Regions from separate parts of the Variovorax sp. GW821-FHT09A10 genome, predicted to be linked through region 4. Evidence: predicted binding sites of a transcription regulator. Region 4 holds the regulator's gene; each other region holds the start of a gene.

Region 1 (4,941 bases), on a different contig from region 4:
GCCAGCGGAACTTGCCCCCAGCCATAGCCGAGCCACGGGGATTGGCTGACAGCATCCATCATGCTTCGCCAAAGATCGAAGCGACTGTCTTTATTCACCCGGTCAATCAACGAAGGCGGCGCCTTCAATAAAAGCACCTCATTGAGCAAAGGCCACGTGAACATAGTCAAACAAAAAATTCCACTCAAAAATAGAATTGATTTTCCAGATGTGCGAAAATGAATTCGTTGTCGAAATCCCCAGTACAAGGCCCACAAAAAAAATAATGCGAGAACAGTCATTCGAGATTGTGTCATCGCAAGGCCAAAAACCAAAAACGCGCCCAGCAATGTTGCCGAATATGCATTCAGCACCTTATTTTCAAACAAGAACAAAGTGCAAGCCACACCCAGCAAAAGAACTGTCGCAAGCTGATTTGACTGCGCCAAATTAGCGCCGTACCTTCCCTTAATTTGTGAATTGGCGACAAATTCGGAAAGAAAATTCAAATCAAGCCATTGAATCAATGAAACTCCAACCGAAAGAATGCCAGCGACGACTAATGCAAAAATCACCGGCTGAATTTCTTGTATTGGGTTTTTCAATTTACTATCACGCAAAAAAATTGCCGCAGAAGTCAACGAAACAAATGCCGCAGAAATGTACAACCACGAAACCCACCCGTCACCAAAAAATAAAATCTTCCCAACCGCCATCTGCAGCAATGGAGTAATTGAGAGAAAGAAAATGAGGATTGCGATTTTCGGAACAGCTGTCCGCCTCCAAATCACATAGCACCCCAACGGAAAAAATCCAATTCCAATTAAAAATTCATTCCTAAAAGCAGGCCAAGGCATGAAGTGATCCGGGACAAGTATGCTAGAAATCAGCATAGCCCCCAAAAACAGCATCATCCGCTCTCTCATTTTCATTAAATTTCCAAAAAAAAACGCTCCCGAGGGAGCGCTTTTTGATTTTCAACCAATTAACCGCGGCACGAACCGGGCAGGTATTTCGGAGGAATGCTTGTGCCATCCGTGTCCTTACCGCACCTCCAAGCGAAGATTGTCTTACCCGCGCCGCTGGCGGCAGCGAGGGCAGTCGTAGCGTCCGTCAAAGGAACAAGTGTCAACGCATCTTGAGATCCAGCCGTCAGTTGTGAGATACCTTGTGACGTCACGGTGACCTTGCCATTGGCATCGACTGCGATGCTCTTGACATACTTCGACACCGTCACGCCCGAAGCGGCGCCGCCGTCGCAAGGGAACATTGCGGAGGTCAGGGTCGTCGCAGAAGTCGACTGAACAGCTTCTGTAACGGTGGTCCGGCAAGATGAAGCTGCCAGCACAATTTCAGAAACCTTGGCACGGACCGTGTAGTCCTGATACGCCGGCAGAGCCACAGCAGCCAAGATACCGATGATCGCCACAACGATCATCAATTCGATCAGGGTGAAACCCTTTTGCACATTGCGTGCGATAGAACGACGGTTCATTCATTAACTCCAGGTTGGTTTGTAGAGCCCGGGAACCAGCCCGGAGCGGAGTAACTTCCGCAGCATCCGTGCCACCCGGCTTCCCCACCCTGCAGCCCCCGATCAGGCCGTCTTTGGTCACAAGATGGTTACATGATGTGACACAACTCGCACTCAGATGCCAATTGTGTCGACAAATTTGTCATACCCGGCCGGCTCCGGTCAGAAGGTCAGCACCCCGTTCGCCTTGAGCCAGCGGATGTCCCGCTGCGCCAACCCCGCCACTTCCCGCCCCGCCAGCATCTCAATCTGGCTCATGATTTCTTCGGTCTCTGCCGGCTTGGTGTGGGTGATGTAGATCGGGTATTGCTTGCCCGGGTCGATGTGCGCCAGTTCGTGCGCCAGCGCCACCGGCGACAGGTGCAGGCTGCGTTCGGCCAAAGCCTCCTCGCGGGAGCTGAAGGCCGTCTCGATGACCAGCATCGCCACGTCGATCGCGTTGACGCGCTCCCAGAACGGCGGGTTGCGTTCGGTGTCGCCGCTGAAGACCCAGTGGGCGCCGCCTTCGGCCCGACGGATGGCGAAGCCGCAGGCCGGCACGGTGTGGACGGCCGGCAGCACCTCGATGAGCTTGGGGGCGTCGGTGCCCAGCTCGAGGCACTGCCCGACCGCGATCTCGTGAAAGCTCACGAACGGCGATTCGGGGCTGGGAATGCGTTCGAAATTCGGCCAGATGACGTTGTTGAACACATGCGCGCGCAGCGCGTCGATGGTGGCTTTCAGGGCATGCACGCGCAGCGGCCGGGTGCGGCGGCTGCCGACAGCGTCGAGCATCAGGGGCAGGGCGGCGATGTGGTCGAGGTGCGAGTGGGTGAGCACCACGTCGTCGATGGCGGCCATCTCGTCGAGGGTGAGATCGCCGACGCCCGTGCCGGCGTCCACGAGCAGGTCCGCATCGACCAGGAACGAGGTGGTGCGGCAGTCCTTGGCGATGGCGCCCGAGCAACCCAGCACGCGTACCTGCATTGTGGAAGACCCCTTGGTTGCGTCTGTCGTCATTTGGTGTCGAACCGGGTGGCGCCGTCCCAGTCCGGGTCCTGCGGGCGTAGCGCCATCGAGGCTAAACGCTGGGCATAGAGCTGGTAAAGGACTTTTTTGGCATCCGCGGCGAGCAGGGGAGCCAGCAAGTTTCGGCCCAGCGCCCAATCCTGGCGGCGGTAGGCGGCGAGCACCTGGGTCCAGCGGTCGAGCTGCTGCCGTGTGGTGTCCTGCGCTTCAGCGCCGACCTGCGCCGAAAGCGGGGTGTAGATGGCGACGGCCTGGGCCTTGCCCTTGACGCGCACGCTGTCGAGCTCCTGCCAGACGAACCCGGGCGCCGCCTCGCGGGTGGCGCCGCTGGCCACGATCTCGACCCCGTAGTGTCCGCTCAGGCCCTCGAGCCGGGACGCGAGATTGACCGCGTCGCCGACCACGGTATAGCTGCGGCGCGCGGTCGAGCCCATGTCGCCGACGCTCATGAGGCCGCTGTTGAGGCCGATGCCGGCGCTGATCTCGGGACGGCCGTTGGCGCGGTGCTGGCGGTTGATGTCGTGCACGGCGGCCGCCATGTCGATCGCCGCCTGCACGGCGAGTGCGGCGTGGCCGGGCGTGTCGATCGGCGCGCCCCAGAAGGCCATGACGCAGTCGCCCATGTATTTGTCGACGGTGCCGCGGTGCGCGCTGATCACCTCGGTGAGCCGGCTGAAGACGGTGTTCAGGAAGGCCTGCAGCTCGGCCGGCGCCATCTGCTCGGACAACCGGGTGAAGTCGCGCATGTCGCAGAACATCACGGTCATTTCCTTGCTCTCGGCGCGCATGCTGTAGCGGCCGGGGCGCACGAGCATTTCGTCGACCAGTTGCGGCGGCACGTAGGTGCCGAAGAGCCGCACCAGCCCGCGCCGCGCGCGCGATTCGACGAAGTAGCCCCAGCTCATGTTGAGCGCAAAGGCCAGCGCCACCATGACGAGCGCCGACGCCAGCGGAAGCACGAGGCTGTGGCCGATGTAGAGCCAGGTGTTGAGGCCGACCAGCGCGGCGACCACGCCCGCGCCGAGCAGCACGGCGCGCGATGCCGACAGCAGCGACAACCCGAAGGCGAGCACGAGTCCCGCCGCCAGCACGGTCAGCACTTCGTAGCCCGGCGCATAGTCGGGCACGGCCAGCAGGCGCCGGTCGAGCAAGCCCGAGACGATGTTGGCGTGCACCTCGACGCCCGGGAACGCAGCACCGACCGGGGTGGCGCGCAGGTCCTGCAGGCCGGGGGCGGTGGCGCCGAGCAGGACGATCTTGTCCTTCAATTCACCCGGTGCCAGACGGCCTTCGAGCACATCGGCAGCGGCCACGTAGCGGAACGACCCTGCACGCGGACCACCAGGCCCACGGAACGGCACCTGCAGGCTGGCGGTCTGGTCAACCGGGATGCGCAACGACCCGAGCACCAGCGCCTGCAGGCGCGGAAAGTTGCCGTCGCCAGCCACGAGCGCCGGCCGCACCGGCGGCGAGCCGTTCGCGATGCGGTACACCGCCAGTGCCAACGATTCGTAGTGCCCGGGCGCCGCGTGCTCGCCTTCGTAGCGGGCGATGAGCGGCACGCTGCGGATCACGCCGTCGTCGTCGCCGTCACCGACCAGGGTGTTCAAAAACCCCGCGACTGGCGCCGCGCGCCCCAGCACCGGCAGGCTGGCGCCGAACCCGTTCCAGAGCGTGACGAAGGAAGCCTGAGGCGGAAAGGCGTCGGGCGGCAGCACCGGCGTCGCCGGCAGCAGTCCCTTGGCGCTGGGTTGCTCGGTGCGCGTGAAGTAGTAACCCAGCGCCACGGGCTGGCCGCGCAGGGCCTGGGCCAGGGTCGCGTCATGGTCGAGAGTCGGCGCGAGCTGGTCGATTTCGGCGGAAAGGCCCGGCACATCACGCAGCGGGCCGGCCGCAATTTCCTTCAGGCGCCCGAGGCCGGAACTGCGGTCGGGCTCGAGAAACATCACGTCGAAACCGAGCACGGCCGCGTGCTGGCGGGCGAGCAGTTCCGTCGTGAGGCTGGCGATCTTGTCGCGCGGCCAGGGCCACTGGCCCTCGCGCGCCAGGCTGGCATCGTCGACATCGACGATCACGACCCGCGTGTCGGGCGTGCCCGGCATGGTGGCGCGCAGGCGGGCGTCGTAGATCAGGTGGTCCAGGTGCTCGATCACGCCCAGCCGCCAGACACCGGTGGCATGGAGCAACGCCAGCACCACCGGCAGCAGCGTGATGGCGATGCGCGGCCAGTGCCGCCGCAATGCGCTCATGGCCAGTCAGCCTTGGACAACGGATGCCTGTCGGCGAGAAAACGGAGGGCGGAGCGGGGCGCCGGGCGCGGCTCAGATCCGAACGAACTGCATGCGCGTGGCACCGCCGAGTTCGAGCACGTCGCCTTCCTGCAGCGCGACGGCTTCGGCGCCCAGTTGCACGCCGTTGAG
Region 2 (4,941 bases), on a different contig from region 4:
CATCCACGCCCAAGACGGCGCGGCCCTGCTCAAGCTGATCGGCCAGCGCACGCCCGAACAACAAGCGGCACTGCTCGCCGTGGCCTACGAAGGGGAGTACTGGCGGCCGACCTGTGCGAGTTGCGGCACCAAGATGGTCGAAAGAAGCTCGTCCAAGAACGACGGCAGCTTCTGGGGCTGCGCCAACTACCCGAAGTGCCGGGGCCGGACGATCCCGAAGTCGAAGGCATCCGCGACGATCTGACCAGGAAGCGCGCCATGGCCCATCCAGCGATATTCACCGAAGCCTGCCTCGCCTCCTCGTTCGCCCCCACCGAACGCCGCGAAGCCCTCGCCCGCCTCAACACCCTCTTGCACCCCGCCCTGCAGCGGATCGTCGCCGCCGAGGTCGCCGCGGGCAACCGCGTCGTCGATGCCGGCGTCGACTGGCCCGACGAGGGCTCGGTGCACGTCACGCTCCAAAGGCACTTCACGGCCCGGCACGCCGGCAAGCAGGCCGCTTTCAGCCTCTGCGACGACCCGCACTACTGGCATGCCGACTACAGCACCGCGGACAAACCACGGCACCTGCTGATCTGCTGAACTGAAGGGCGTCGGCCTCAAAGCGGCCTGGTCAGGTACACCGCCTCGCGCCCGACGATCGTGCGCTGCGCGGGCATGAAGATCGTGCAGTCGTCGCACGGCGCGCGGATTTCGTCCGGGCCGTTGGTGGCGATCAGTTCGCCCTTGGCGAAGGTCTCGAAGCCGATCAGCGGGCGCACGAAGGCGAAGTCTTCCGACTTGATGACGTGCGTCTGGAGCAGCTCGAAGCGGCGCTGCTCGCCGGGCGCGGGCACGGCCGGGTCCTTGTCGATGAGGCCGAAGTGCGCCAGGAAATCGAGCGAGATGGCGGTGGCCAGCTCGGAGGCCGAGCGCAGGAAATGCTGGCCGCACTCGGCCACCAGCGCCACGCCCTTGCCGTCGGCCCGGCCATGCTGGCCGTGCTGGATCAGCGGCGTGCCCGAGCCCAGGCCGTCGGGCATCACCAGGTGCACCGACGGGCGACCGATGGCCATGGCGGCCTCGGCGTTGCGGTCGAAGGCCGGGTACACCCAGAACGGGATCACGGGCTGGCTCGTGGAATGAATGTCGAGGATGTGGTCGGCCGCGCTCACCACCGGGCGCAACTCGCGGGCGCGGCGCAGCTCGGGGCTGTCCTCGCTGCCGTCGAGCCATTCGGGCGACCACACGCGGTTGAGGTTGTGCACCAGCTGGCGGCTGTCGAACGGCAGCGCCTCGTTGAAGGACTCGTAGGCCGCCACGTTGGCAAAGCTGACGGTGAGCGTGCCGATCTTCGGGCGCACGCCGGTGTCGAGCAGGTGCGTGGCCGCGGTCATGCCGCAGATCTCGTTGCCGTGCGTCAGCGCGTTGATCAGCACGTGCGGACCGGGCTTGCCGGATTCGAAGCGGTGCACGTAGTCGATACCGACGTTGCCCTCGCGGTAGGCGGAAAGATCGCGGGGGAGGACTTCGAGGGCGGGGGGAGATTGGGTCATGGGGTGGTGAACAGGTGGGATCGGAGGCCGCCGGCAAGTTTGCTACAGCTGGCAAATTCGTGCCGTGAGCCGCAAATCCCCCGATGCGGCTCATGTCCTGAGCCGCATCTCCCTCACCGGCCTCTCGCCCTTACCAATTCACTTCCCGCTCCGGCGTCGCCGAAATGTGGTGGATCGACAGGTCCGCCCCGTCGTATTCCTCTTCCTGCGACAGCCGCAGCCCCATGGTCGCCTTGAGCACGCCGTACACCACCGCGCCGCCGATCAGCGCCCAGACCACGCCGAGCAAGGTGCCGATGAGCTGCGCCCACAGGTTCACGCCACCGATGCCGCCCAGCGCCTGCGTGCCGAAGATGCCGGCCGCGATGCCGCCCCAGGTGCCGCACAAGCCGTGCAGCGGCCACACGCCGAGCACGTCGTCGATCTTCCATTTGTTCTGGGTGCGCGTGAACATGAAGACGAAGATGGCGCCGGCCACGCCGCCCGCCACGAGCGCGCCCAGCGGGTGCATGAGGTCGGAGCCGGCGCACACGGCCACGAGGCCGGCGAGCGGGCCGTTGTAGACAAAGCCGGGGTCGTTCTTGCCCATGGCCAGCGCCACCAGCGTGCCGCCGACCATGGCCATCAGCGAGTTGACGGCGACGAGGCCCGAGATCTTGTCGATGCTCTGCGCGCTCATCACGTTGAAGCCGAACCAGCCCACGCACAGCACCCACGCGCCCAGCGCCAGGAACGGGATGTTCGACGGCGGGTGCGCGCTGAGCGAGCCGTCGCCGCGGTAGCGGTTGCGGCGCGCGCCCAGCAGCAGCACGGCCGGCAGCGCGAGCCAGCCGCCCACGGCGTGCACGACGACCGAGCCGGCGAAGTCATGGAACTCGTGACCCGTGACCGAGGCGATCCAGCCCTGGATGCCGAAGGCCTTGTTCCAGGCGATGCCCTCGTACAGCGGGTAGACGAAACCGACGATCACCGCGGTGGCGATCAGTTGCGGCCAGAACTTGGCGCGCTCGGCGATGCCGCCCGAGATGATGGCCGGAATGGCCGCCGCGAAGGTCAGCAGGAAGAAGAACTTCACCAGCTCGTAGCCGCTTCTTGCCGACAGTTCGGTGGCACTGACGAAGAAATGCGTGCCGTAGGCCACACCGTAGCCCACCAGGAAGTACACGATGGTCGACACCGAGAAGTCGACCAGGATCTTGACCAGCGCATTGACCTGGTTCTTCTTGCGCACGGTGCCCAGTTCCAGGAAGGCAAAGCCGGCATGCATGGCCAGGACCATGATGGCGCCGAGAAGGATGAACAGCGCGTCAGCGCCCTGTTTGAGTGCGTCCATGAGAGCTTCTTGCAGGTTTTTGGTTTGATTTGGTGCGTCGCACCCGAACGGCTCGGGGCGCCGGCGCAAGAAAGCAAAAATGGTGCCTGCAGGCTCTTGAATGGTGCGAAACGACCCAGGAATGGGCCGATTTCGCGGGACGCGCACCGGATCGGAACGCGCCGAAACCCTCAGCCCGCGCCGCCGCGCAGCGCGTCGCGATACCGCCGGCTGCAGGGCACGCTCGTCCCGTCGCGCATGTGCAGCCGGGCGTCGCCGCCGTCCAGCGGCTCGATCTCCTTGATGCGGCCCAGGTTCACGGCGTGGCTGCGGTGCACGCGCACGAAGGTCGCCGGGTCGAGCTGGGTCAGGAAGTCGGTGAGCGTGGCGCGCAGCAGGTAGTCGTGGCCGTTGACGTGCAGGCCGACGTAGTTGCCCTCGGCTTGCAGCCAGTCGATGTCGGTGGCGGCGATGAGGAATTCGCGGCGCAGCTTGCGCACGAGAAAACGTTCGGGGCGTGCCACCACGGGCGATGGCGCCGGCGGCGCTTCGACAGCGGGCGCGGGAGGCACGGCAGCGTCGGTGGGCGCCTCGGCGGCCACCGGCGGCATCGCAGCCTCGGCCGCCCCTGCATCCTCCGGCGCGTCGAGCACCCGCGCCTCCCCCTGCAGCCGCAGCATGAACAGCCGGTAGGCCCAGATACCGAAGACCATCGACACGTATGCGCGCACGTCCTTCAGGTATTCGTAGCCCCACTGGCCGCGCCAGTCCGCGAAGTCGTAGCGCTCGCCGACCGCTGCGTAGGCCAGCGCGCGCAGCGCGAACATGGCCACCACGTGCACCACGCTGAAGACCACGCTGGCCACCGCATGCCCCGCCAGGTAGCGCAGCAGGTGCCTGCGCGGCAGCGGCGACAGCCAGCGCTCGACCGCCACGATGCCCGGCACCAGCGCCAGCAGCACGAGGTGGCTGGAACCCTCCCACACCAGAATCTCCCAGGTGGCGTGCGGCACGGCGCGCCGCCCTGCATCGACCAGCGCCACCGAGGTGTTGAACACGGCCTGCACCGCCATGACCACGATCCAGAAACCCACCTCCACGTACCGCCGGATCGGCTCGTAGCGTTCGTACAGGTTCTTGCGCGGGTCTCGCATGCGGCGAATTCTCGCGAAAACAGGCCCCTGGGGTCGGCCCATTTCGTCCCTGCGGGGCACCGCTCGTCACAAAGCGGGAGCGATCCGTCCCCTTGCCGCCCCCGGCCGGGGCCGCGGGCCCGAGCATCGCGGCTTCTTCGCTTCGAGGCGCCTGCAATGACCACCGCAACCACCCACCCGGCCGACCCACGCCGCCACGACATCGACGCCCTGCGCGCCCTCGCCTTCCTGCTCGTCATCCTCTACCACGTGGGCATGTACTACGTGGCCGACTGGCCCTGGCACCTGAAGAGCCCGCACGCGGCCGAGTGGCTGCCGTGGCCGATGCGGGTGCTGAACCTGTGGCGCATGGACCTGGTGTTTCTCATCTCGGGCGTCTCGCTCGGCTTCCTGAGCCGGGGCCAGGGCACCTGGGGCCTGCTGCGCAGCCGGGGCCTGCGGCTGATGCTGCCGCTGGCCTTCGGCATGGCGGTGGTCGTGCCCTACCAGGCCTATGCCGAGGGCGTGGCGCGCGGGCTGGTGGCGCCGGGCTTCGGCACCTTCCTGCTGCGCTACCTGTCGATGGGCGCGCCGTGGCCCAAGGGCGCGTTCGCGGGGGCGGAGTTCGGCATCACCTGGAACCACCTCTGGTACCTGCCCTACCTGTTCCTCTACACAGCGCTGGTCGCGCTGACGTTGCCGCTGTGGCGCTCGGCGGCCGGCCAGTGGGTGCGGCGGCGCTTCAACGGGCTGCGCGGCTGGCAGCTGCTGGTGCTGCCGGCGCTGCCGCTGCTGGCGTGGACGGTGCTGCTGGCGCGGCACTTTCCGGCCACGCACAACCTGGTGTGGGACTTCCACCTGCACAGCATCTACTTCACCGTCTTCCTCTACGGCTACTGGATGGGCGTGGACACGGGCATCTGGCGCGAACTCGAACGGCTGCGCCGCGTGTCTCTATTGC
Region 3 (4,941 bases), on a different contig from region 4:
GGCGGGCGCGCCGCCGGTGTGGTCGATGTCGCGGTGGCTCAGCACCAGCAGGTCGAGCCGCTCGCCCCGCGCGCGCAGCAGCGGCACGAGCACGCGGTGGCCCGCGTCGCTGTCGAGCCCGTAGCGCGGGCCGGCGTCGTAGAGCAGGCTGTGCGTGGCGGTGCGCACGAGGACCGCGTTGCCCTGCCCGATGTCGGCGGCGAGCAGGTCGAACTCGCCCACGGCGGGCCGCGCCGGCTGCCACAGCAGCACCGGCAACAGCAGCGGCAGGCCGAGCGCGCGCATCGACCACGGCAGGCGCATCGCCAGCAGCACACCGCCCACCACGCCGCCCGCGGCCAGCCATGGCGGTGGCGCGGCCATCGACAGCGTGGCGAACGGCAGGCCGGCGAGCGTCTGCAGCAACAGCGCGAACAGCTTCACGGCGCCAGCGGCCACGTCCCACAGCGGCGGCACCGCCACGCCGAGCATCGCCAGCGGCGTGATCACCAGCGTCACCCACGGGATCGCGATCGCATTGGCCACGAGCCCGACGGCCGACACCTGCTGGAACAGCAGCAGGCTCAGCGGCGCGAGCGCCAGCGTGATGGTCCATTGCTCGCGAAAGAAGCGGCCCAGGCGCGTGAGCGCGCCCGCCCTGCCCTCGCCGGGCACGGCGGTCGCAGAGGCGAACAGCACCGCCACGGCGACGAAGCTGAGCCAGAAGCCGGCCTGCAGCAGCGCCCACGGATCGGCCGCGACCACGACTGCCGCCGTCAGCAACCAGACGTGCGGCCACGGCCAACGCCGACCGGTCAGGCGCAGCAGCGCCACGACCGCAAGCATCCAGACAGTGCGCTGCGAGGGCACGCCCCAGCCGCTGAAGAGCGCATAGAGCGCGGCCAGCAGCAGCCCACCGGCGAGCGCGGCCTGTTGCGCGGGCAGCCGCAGCATGAGCCGGCTGCTGCGCCGCCAGAGCGCGCCCACCACATGCGCCGCGAACCACGCGAACAAGGTGATGTGCAGGCCCGAGATCGACATCAGGTGCGCCACGCCGGTGGCGCGGAACACGTCCCAGTCGGCGCGGTCGATGGCGCCCTGGTCGCCGGTGACCAGCGCGGCGATCACGCCGGCCTGCCGCCGGTCGTCCACGCGGGCGAAGACCGCATCGCGCACGGCTTCGCGCGCCCGCTCGATCGGGTGCCGCCACGTCGTACCCAGCAGGCGCGACGCGGGGTCGCGCGCCCCGGCCCGCACATGGCCTTGGGCATGCACGCCCTGCTCCCACGCCCACAGCTCGCTGTCGAAGCCATGTGGATTGAGGTTGCCGTGCGGCGCGCGCAGGCGCACGGTCAGTTGCCAGCGCTGGCCGGCGTGCAGCTCGCCCACGGTGCGCGCGACGGATGCGCGACGTTCGGCGGGCTGCTCCCACATCCCGCTGTATTCGCCGTACCAGGCGAGTGCGATGCGCGGCGGCACCGTCGGCGGCGCCTCATCGGAGGCATCGGCCCACTGCGCCGTCTCCACATCGAAACGGAAGCGCGTTCCGATCTCGCCGGGCTGCGGCATCTGCGAGACCACGCCTGTGAGCCGCAGGTCGCGCCCTTCCAGTTGTGGCTCCAGCGCCGCTTGCGCGTAGGCCGTGGCACGCCATCCGGCCAGACCCGCGCCGGTCATCGCGCCGCAGGCCAGCGACAGCATCAGCACGACCGGCCGAGGCCCCCGCCACCGCCACAACAGCCATCCGCCGCCGAGCCCCGCGAGCAGCAACGCGACGTAAACGCCTGCGTGCCACAGCAGCGGCTGGCGCAACTGCAAGGCCGCGCCGAGCAGCGTGCCGCCGAGCACAACGAAGGCTCCTGACCCACCCGCGACAGCCTCGGACGCACGCCGCGACTGCCCTCCCCACACCCCGGAATCCATGATGCAAACCCTCCCCCAACCCACGCTCGATGGCGCGTTAATTGCTTGGCAACTGGGCTAGTATGCGTCTCACCAGAGACATCTTTTCGATGCAACCTCGCTGCACTGCACGCCCCTACGCATGTCCATCCACGCCGCACTCCACCACGTCACCCACTACACATACGACCGCCTGGTGCAGTTGGGCCCGCAAGTCGTGCGACTGCGCCCCGCGCCCCATTGCCGCAGCAATGTGATCTCGTATTCGCTGCGGGTCGAACCGGCCGAGCACTTCGTCAACTGGATGCAGGACCCGTTCGCCAACTACCAGGCGCGGCTCGTGTTCCCCGAGAAGACGCGCGAGTTCAAGGTCACGGTCGACCTCGTGGTCGAGATGGCGGTCTACAACCCCTTCGACTTCTTTCTCGAACCGCAGGCCGAGAACTTCCCCTTCAAGTACACGGCCTCGCAGGCCGAAGAGCTGGCGCCCTACCTCGTGGCCGATCCGGTCACGCCGCTCTTGGAGGCCTACCTCGACAAGGTCGACCGCAAGGAGCAGCGCACCATCGACTTCCTGGTCGGCCTGAACCAGCAGGTGCAGCAGGACGTCAACTACCTCATCCGCATGGAGCCCGGCGTGCAGACGCCGGAAGAAACGCTCACCAACGGCAGCGGCTCATGCCGCGACTCGGGCTGGCTGCTGGTGCAGCTGCTGCGCCACATGGGCCTGGCCGCGCGCTTCGTGTCGGGCTACCTGATCCAGCTCACGCCCGACGTGAAGGCCCTCGACGGCCCGAGCGGCACCACGGTCGACTTCACCGACCTGCACGCCTGGTGCGAGGTGTTCCTGCCGGGCGCCGGCTGGATCGGCCTGGACGCCACCTCGGGCCTCATGGCCGGCGAAGGCCACATTCCGCTGGCCTGCACGCCCACGCCGTCGAGCGCCGCGCCCATCGAGGGCGGGGTCGACGAGTCCGAGGTCGAGTTCAGCCATGAAATGACGGTCACGCGCATCTACGAATCGCCGCGCGTCACCAAGCCCTACACCGAAGAACAATGGGCCGAGGTGCTCGCGCTCGGCGACGCCGTCGATGCGCGCCTCGTGGCCGGCGACGTGCGCCTCACGATGGGCGGCGAGCCGACCTACGTGGCCACCGGCGACCGCGACGCGGCCGAATGGAACACCGACGCGCTCGGCCCCACCAAGCGCGGCTACGCCACCGAGCTCGTGCACAAGCTGCGCGCCGAGTACGGCCAGGGCGGCTTCCTGCATTTCGGCCAGGGCAAGTGGTACCCGGGCGAGCAGCTGCCGCGCTGGGCGCTGTCGATCTTCTGGCGCGCCGACGGCCAGACGCTGTGGCACGACCCCGAGCTGTTCGCCGACGAACGCTTTCCCACGCACTACACGAGCGAAGACGCGCGCCGCTTCACCACCGTGCTGGCGCACAAGCTGGGCCTCACCGAGCGCTACATCCAGCCCGGCTACGAGGACACCTACTACTACCTCTGGCGCGAACGCCGCCTGCCGGTGAACGTCGACCCCTTCGACTCCAAGCTCGACGACGAACTCGAACGCGTGCGCCTGCGCCGCGTCTTCACGCAGAAGCTCGACGCGGTGATCGGCTACATGCTGCCCATCGAGCCCGGCAACGCCAACAGCGACGCGCCCGCGCTTGCCGGCCCCGGCTGGAAGACCGGCCCCTGGTTCCTGCGCGACGACCGCCTGTTCCTGATCCCGGGCGATTCGCCCATGGGCTACCGCCTGCCGCTCGACTCGCAGCCGTGGGCCAGCAAGGGCGACTACCCCTACCTCATCGAGCGCGACCCGACCGCGCCGCGCGCCGCGTTGCCCAGCGCGTCCGATTACCGCGCGCGCTATGCCACCGCCACCCCGGTGGCCGGCGCCGACCTCGGCGAGGTGCCCTACACCTTCGGCGCGCCGCCCGTGGTGGCCGCGTCGCTGCGCATGCAGAGCCCCGGCGATGCGGCGAAGGCCGATGCAGCCGCTGCTGCGGATGCCGCCACGCCCGCCACGCGCCAGCCGCTGCGCGGCGAATCGGCCCACTGGGTCACGCGCACCGCGCTGTGCGTCGAGGTGCGCGACCCGCGCCGCGCCAACGGCCCGGCGGCCGAGAAAAAGGGCAGCGCCTCGGGCGTGCTCTACGTCTTCATGCCGCCGCTGGCACGCCTGGAGGACTACCTCGACCTCGTCGCCGCCGTCGAAGCCACCGCGCAGCAGCTCGGCGTGCGCATCGTGATGGAAGGCTATCCGCCGCCACGCGATCCGCGCCTGAAGATGCTGGCCGTGACGCCCGACCCGGGCGTGATCGAAGTCAACATCCACCCGGCCCACAACTGGAAGGAACTGGTCGCCCACACCGAGTTCCTCTACAACGCCGCGTTCGAGACGCGCCTGTCGGCCGAGAAGTTCATGACCGACGGCCGCCACACCGGCACCGGCGGCGGCAACCACTTCGTGATGGGCGGCGCCACGCCCGCCGACAGCCCCTTCCTGCGCCGGCCCGAGCTGCTGGCCAGCCTGCTGCTGTACTGGCACAACCACCCGTCGCTGAGCTACCTGTTCTCGGGCATGTTCATCGGCCCGACCAGCCAGGCGCCGCGCGTGGACGAGGCGCGCAACGACCAGGTCTACGAGCTGGAAATTGCGCTGAAGGAGATCGCCAAGAACCGCGAGATCTACGGCCAGAACATGCCCGCGTGGCTGGTCGACCGCACGCTGCGCAACATCCTGATCGACGTGTCGGGCAACACGCACCGCAGCGAGTTCTGCATCGACAAGCTCTACTCGCCCGATTCCAGCACCGGCCGCCTCGGCCTGCTCGAACTGCGCGCCTTCGAGATGCCGCCGCATGCGCGCATGAGCATCGCGCAGCAGCTGCTGATCCGCGCGCTGGTCGCCCGCTTCTGGGACGCGCCCTACCAGGCGCCCGTCACCCGCTGGGGCACCGAGCTGCACGACCGCTTCCTGCTGCCGACCTTCGTCAAGATGGACTTCGACGATGTCATCAGCGAGATGCGCCAGGCCGGCTTTGCGTTCGA
Region 4 (4,941 bases):
AGCGTCACCTCGCTGCGCGCGCGGCGCATCTGCTCGACCACGTTGTAGCGCACGCTGTCGACGTCGAGCAGCGGCACGCCGCCGTACGACGCGGTCTTGCCGATCACGCGGTCGGGCGAATCGGCATACGCCTCGGCGGTGGTCCAGATCAGGCCGAGCTTGCCGGCGTCGAGGTCGTCGGCCACCGGGCTGTAGCCGAGCAGGTCGTTGGGCGCAGGTTTGGGCGGCGGCGGCGTGGTGTCGGGGCCGGTGGCGGCGTCGAAGCGGCGCTGCAGTTCTTCGCGCGGCAGGTCGGTGTGCACGACCGCGCCGATCGGGCGCACGTGCGGGCTGTTCCAGTACTGGTCGAACAGCACGCCCAGGCGCGGGATCAGCGCGCCCGTGACGAAGGTGTCGAGGTCGATGAAGTTCGGGCCGGTGGTGCGGCGGAAGTACTGGTTGCCGATGTTGCGCCCGCCCGCCACCGCCATCGCGCCGTCGGCGATGAAGAGCTTGTTGTGCATGCGGCGGTTGACGCGGCTGAAGTCGAACAGCGACGCGGTGAAGCGCTTGAGCAGGCTGCCGCGCCCGGCCGGGAACGGGTTGAACAGGCGCAGCTCGACGTTCGGCGTGGCGGCCAGGCCGAGCAGCAGCTCGTCTTCGCCCGAGGTGTACAGGTCGTCCATCAACAGGCGCACGCGCACGCCGCGCTGGGCGGCATCGCGCAGGGTGCGCAGCAGGTAGCGGCCGGTCTCGTCGTTCTCGATCTGGTAGTACTGCACGTCGAGCGTGCGCTGCGCGCGGCGCGCCAGCTGCAGCCGCGTGTCGAAGGCGAAGTCGCCGCCGGGCATCAGGCGAAAGCCGCTGAGGTCGGGGTCGGGCTGCGAGGCCAGCGCGATCTTGCCGAGCGCGGTGTCGGCCGAGACGGCGATGGCCTTGGTGGGCGGGCGCGGGGCCTCGTCGGGCAGCGTGGCGCAGCCGGCAAACAGCAGCGCCGCCGCGATGACGACCACCCCATGCCCACAGCGCGACAGCAGGCGGCTCGTCATCGTCGGTCTTCTACAGGGCCTTGCGCAGGTTGGCCGGCGCGATGCGCAGCGCTTCGCGGTACTTGGCGACGGTGCGGCGCGCGCACTCGATGCCCTGCTCTTTCAGCATCTCGGAGATCTGGCTGTCGGACAGCGGCTTCTTGATGCTCTCGGAACTCACGAACTGCTTGATGAGCGCGCGCACCGCAGTGCTCGACGCGTTGCCGCCGGTCTCGGTGCCCAGCGCCGAACCGAAGAAGTACTTGAGCTCGACCGTGCCGAAGGGCGTCGACATGTACTTGGCGGTGGTCACGCGCGAGATGGTCGATTCGTGCAGGCCGAGTTCGTCGGCGATCTCGCGCAGCACCAGCGGGCGCATGGCCAGCTCGCCGTGCACGAAGTAGCTCTTCTGCCGCTCGACGATGGCGTTGCTCACGCGCAGGATGGTGTCGAAGCGCTGCTGGATGTTCTTGATGAACCAGCGCGCCTCCTGCAGCCGCTGCGACAGCGCCTGGCTGCCCTCGCCCTTGTGCGACTTGAGCGCACCGGCGTAGATGTCGTGCACGCGCAGGCGCGGCATGACCTCGGGGTTCAGCATGACGCGGAACTTGATGTTGGTGCCGCGGCCGGTCTTCGTGACGATCACGTCGGGAATGACGATGTTGCGCTCGACGTCCACGAAGCGGCGGCCCGGCTTGGGCTCCAGGCGCGCAATGATCTGCAGCGCCGAACGCACCAGCTCTTCGTTCGTGCGCGTGAGCGTGGCCAGGCGCTTGAAGTCGCGCCGCGCGAGCAGCTCCATCGGCTGCTTGCAGATCGCGATGGCGGTCTTGCGGATGAGCGCTTCGGCCTCGGTCTCGTCTTCGCTGGCGAGCGCCTTCAGCTGGATGCTCAGGCATTCGCCGAGGTCGCGCGCGCCGACACCGGCGGGCTCCAGGCTCTGCAGCAGGCCCAGCGCCACCTGGAAGTGGTGCACGAGGTCGTCGAACTGGTCGTTGTCGTCGCCCGCCAGGCCCGAGGCCAGCGCGGGCAGCGAGTCTTCGAGGTAGCCGTCGTCGTTGAGCGATTCGATCAAAAAGCGCAGCGCGGCGCAATCGTTCTCGTTCAGCCGCAGGCTCAACGCCTGGCGGTGCAGGAAGGACTGCAGCGACTCCTGGCTGCGCGCGAGTTCGGTGGCGTCGGCACGTTCGTCGTCGCCCAGGTTGTTCTGGCGTGCGGGTGCATCGCTGCCCCACTCGCTGTCGTCGGGTGCCATCTCGACGGTGCCGTCGCCTTCCCAGTCGGGCTCGCGCTCGGTGATCTCGGCGGCGGGGCCGTCGGAGTCGGGCGTGGACGTGGTTTCGCTGGCGGTGGTCGTCGCGCTGCTGGTCGGCGCCGGGGCGAAATCGCCTTCGCCGGTTTCACCCCCATCGTCGCGCGGCACGGGCGTGTCGACAGCATCGAGCCCGAACTCCTCGCGCGCCGCTTCTTCCGCGGTGCGTTCGAGGAACGGGTTCTCATCCAGCATCTGCTCCACCTCCTGGCTCAGTTCGAGCGTGGAGAGCTGAAGCAGGCGAATGGACTGCTGCAGCTGTGGCGTCAGCGCCAGATGCTGCGAGACGCGAAGGGACAGCCCTTGCTTCATGGAGACCCGCCCCTCCCTTACATGCGGAAGTGCTCGCCCAGGTACACCCTGCGTACCTCGGCGTTGTCGACGATCTCCGAGGGTGTGCCTTGTGCCAGCACGTGCCCGTCGCTGATGATGAACGCGTGATCGCAGATGCCCAGCGTTTCACGCACGTTGTGGTCGGTGATGAGCACGCCGATGCCGCGCTCTTTCAGGAAGCTGATGATCCGCTGGATCTCGATCACCGCGATCGGGTCGATGCCGGCGAAGGGCTCGTCCAGCAGGATGAAGCGCGGCTGGGTGGCCAGCGCGCGCGCGATTTCGACGCGACGGCGCTCGCCGCCCGACAGTGCGAGCGCAGGCGAATCGCGCAGGTGGTCGACGCGCAGGTCGGCCAGCAGGTCGGTCAGGCGCTCGTCGATGTGCTGCTTCGACAGCGCCACCAGACGACCATTGGCGTCGGGCTCGCGCTGCAGCTCGAGCACGGCACGCACGTTTTCCTCGACCGTGAGCTTGCGGAAGATCGACGCTTCCTGCGGCAGGTAGCTCAGGCCCATGCGCGCGCGGCGGTGGATCGGCATGTGGGCGATGGGCTCGCCGTCGATGGTGATCTCGCCGGCGTCGGCGCGTACCAGCCCGACGATCATGTAGAACGAGGTGGTCTTGCCCGCGCCGTTGGGGCCGAGCAGTCCGACGACTTCGCCCTTCTGCACATCGAGCGAGACGTCTTTGACGACCGTGCGGCTGCCGTAGCTCTTCTTGAGGCCGCGCGCCACGAGGCGGCTGCCCGGGACGCCGTCGGCGGGCGGGGTTCCTGCGGTTTCGATCACTTGCGCCCTTCCCCTTCGGTGCCGCCCAGCGTGGTGCTGGGGCGCAGCCCGGCGCCGGGCGCGGGGGTAGGCGCCGGGGCCGCGGGCTTCTTGCCGCCCGCTGCCGGTGCGGCGCCCCCTGCCGCCGGGGCCGGCGTGGCCTTCGGCGTGAGGATGGCCTTCACGCGGCCACCGCCGCCCGCCGAGACGCCGGCGTTCGGCGGCACGAGGGAGCCGTTGACGGTGTAGGTGTCGTTGCTCTGGTCGTAGACGATCAGCGCGCCGCTGCTCTCGTCGTTGGCCGTGGCACCGATCAGCCGGCGCATGACGGCGCGGCGGATGAACTTGACGTTGTCGGCGCGGCTGTCGTACTCGATGACTTCCGACTCGCCCTCGATCCACTCGTCGCCGGCGTTGCGCTTCTGCTTGTAATAGGCCAGCTTGCCGGGCGCCGCCGTGACCACGCCGTACTGGTAGCCCTCGGCGTCCTGGCGCACGTCCAGCCGCGCACCGCGGATGATGATCGTGCCCTTCGTGACCAGCACGTTGCCGGTGAACACGCTGGTCTGTTTCAGGTCGTCGTAGCGCATCGAGTCGGACTCGATGTTCATCGGCTTGGTGCGGTCGGCGGTTTCAGCCAGGGCGCCGGAGGCGGCTCCGGCCAGCAACAGCGCGCCGAAGGCCAGGCGGCCGAGGCGACGAAGGGTGGGGAATGTGGGGATGGAGGGCAATGTCATAAAGGCACGAAACTTGCTCTGAAACATTGTATGCGTGGGACGGTGATTGACCACCGCCGCCAATGAAAAAGCCCGCCGAAGCGGGCCTTGCATTCGACCCAAAAACCAGGTCGACAGGTCGCCGGGTCGGTCAGCCCTTCTTGGCTTCGCCGATCAGGAAAGTCGCAACCTGCAGCACCTTGGCCATGCTGCCGGCGGTTTCGCCGTCGACATACCAGCGGCCTGCCACGGCCAGGGCCGGCACGCCGGCGACCTTGTAGGCCTCGGTCTGCTGCGACGCGCGACGGGCCTTGCTGGCCACGCCGAAGGACGCAAATGTTTCCTTGAACTTGGCGCCGTCGAGGCCGGCACGCTCGGCCCAGGCCTGGATGTTGGCTTCGCCGTTCAGGTTCTGACGCTGCGCGTGGATCGCGGCGAACACCTTCGGGTGGTATTCCTCCAGCTTGCCCATGGCTTCGAGCGTGAAGTACAGGCGCTGCTTGGCTTCGACGTCGTTGCCCACGAAAGGCACCGGGATGCGGCGGAACGCCACTTCCTTCGGGGCTGCCTTGACCCAGGCTTCGAGCGAGGGTTCGAAGTCGTTGCAATGCGGGCAGTTGTACGAGAAGAACTCGACCACCTCGACCTTGCCGGCGGATGCATCGACGGGCACGCGCTTGTCGAGCACGAGGAAATCGGTGCCGGCCTTGGGGGCGCGCTGGGCGTGTGCCGGAACGGCAGCCAGCGAAAGCAGCCCGATCGAAGTGGCGGCCAGCGAAAAGTCACGACGTTTCATGGAAAAG

The links. The regulator sigma-54, encoded in region 4, starts transcription at its own class of promoters, with help from an activator protein. The targets are predictions, from matches to a motif close to TGGCANGNAANCTGCTTT.
Region 1: AC07Q9_RS18315 (pilin) is a predicted target of sigma-54. The motif match lies at 1,531-1,548, and genes of this name have one in related genera.
Region 2: AC07Q9_RS24705 (ammonium transporter) is a predicted target of sigma-54. The motif match lies at 2,939-2,956, and genes of this name have one in related genera.
Region 3: AC07Q9_RS30760 (transglutaminase family protein) is a predicted target of sigma-54. The motif match lies at 1,933-1,950, and genes of this name have one in related genera.

What each region holds. Positions count from the first base shown of each region.
Region 1 is NZ_JBWKPT010000004.1:344,120-349,060, reverse strand. It holds gene AC07Q9_RS18320 (PglL family O-oligosaccharyltransferase) at 1-893, opposite strand, end outside; gene AC07Q9_RS18315 (pilin) at 965-1,474, opposite strand; gene AC07Q9_RS18310 (3',5'-cyclic-nucleotide phosphodiesterase) at 1,676-2,479, opposite strand; gene AC07Q9_RS18305 (CHASE2 domain-containing protein) at 2,509-4,770, opposite strand; gene AC07Q9_RS18300 (FHA domain-containing protein) at 4,843-4,941, opposite strand, start outside.
Region 2 is NZ_JBWKPT010000007.1:294,346-299,286, reverse strand. It holds gene AC07Q9_RS24720 (restriction endonuclease) at 1-244, shown strand, start outside; gene AC07Q9_RS24715 (hypothetical protein) at 259-582, shown strand; gene AC07Q9_RS24710 (M14 family metallopeptidase) at 600-1,535, opposite strand; gene AC07Q9_RS24705 (ammonium transporter) at 1,666-2,868, opposite strand; gene AC07Q9_RS24700 (LytTR family DNA-binding domain-containing protein) at 3,039-4,001, opposite strand; gene AC07Q9_RS24695 (acyltransferase family protein) at 4,158-4,941, shown strand, end outside.
Region 3 is NZ_JBWKPT010000015.1:47,877-52,817, forward strand. It holds gene AC07Q9_RS30755 (DNA internalization-related competence protein ComEC/Rec2) at 1-1,902, opposite strand, end outside; gene AC07Q9_RS30760 (transglutaminase family protein) at 2,024-4,941, shown strand, end outside.
Region 4 is NZ_JBWKPT010000006.1:43,718-48,658, forward strand. It holds gene AC07Q9_RS21920 (phospholipase D family protein) at 1-1,028, opposite strand, end outside; gene rpoN (RNA polymerase factor sigma-54) at 1,039-2,631, opposite strand; gene lptB (LPS export ABC transporter ATP-binding protein) at 2,649-3,443, opposite strand; gene lptA (lipopolysaccharide transport periplasmic protein LptA) at 3,440-4,159, opposite strand; gene AC07Q9_RS21940 (thiol:disulfide interchange protein DsbA/DsbL) at 4,290-4,934, opposite strand.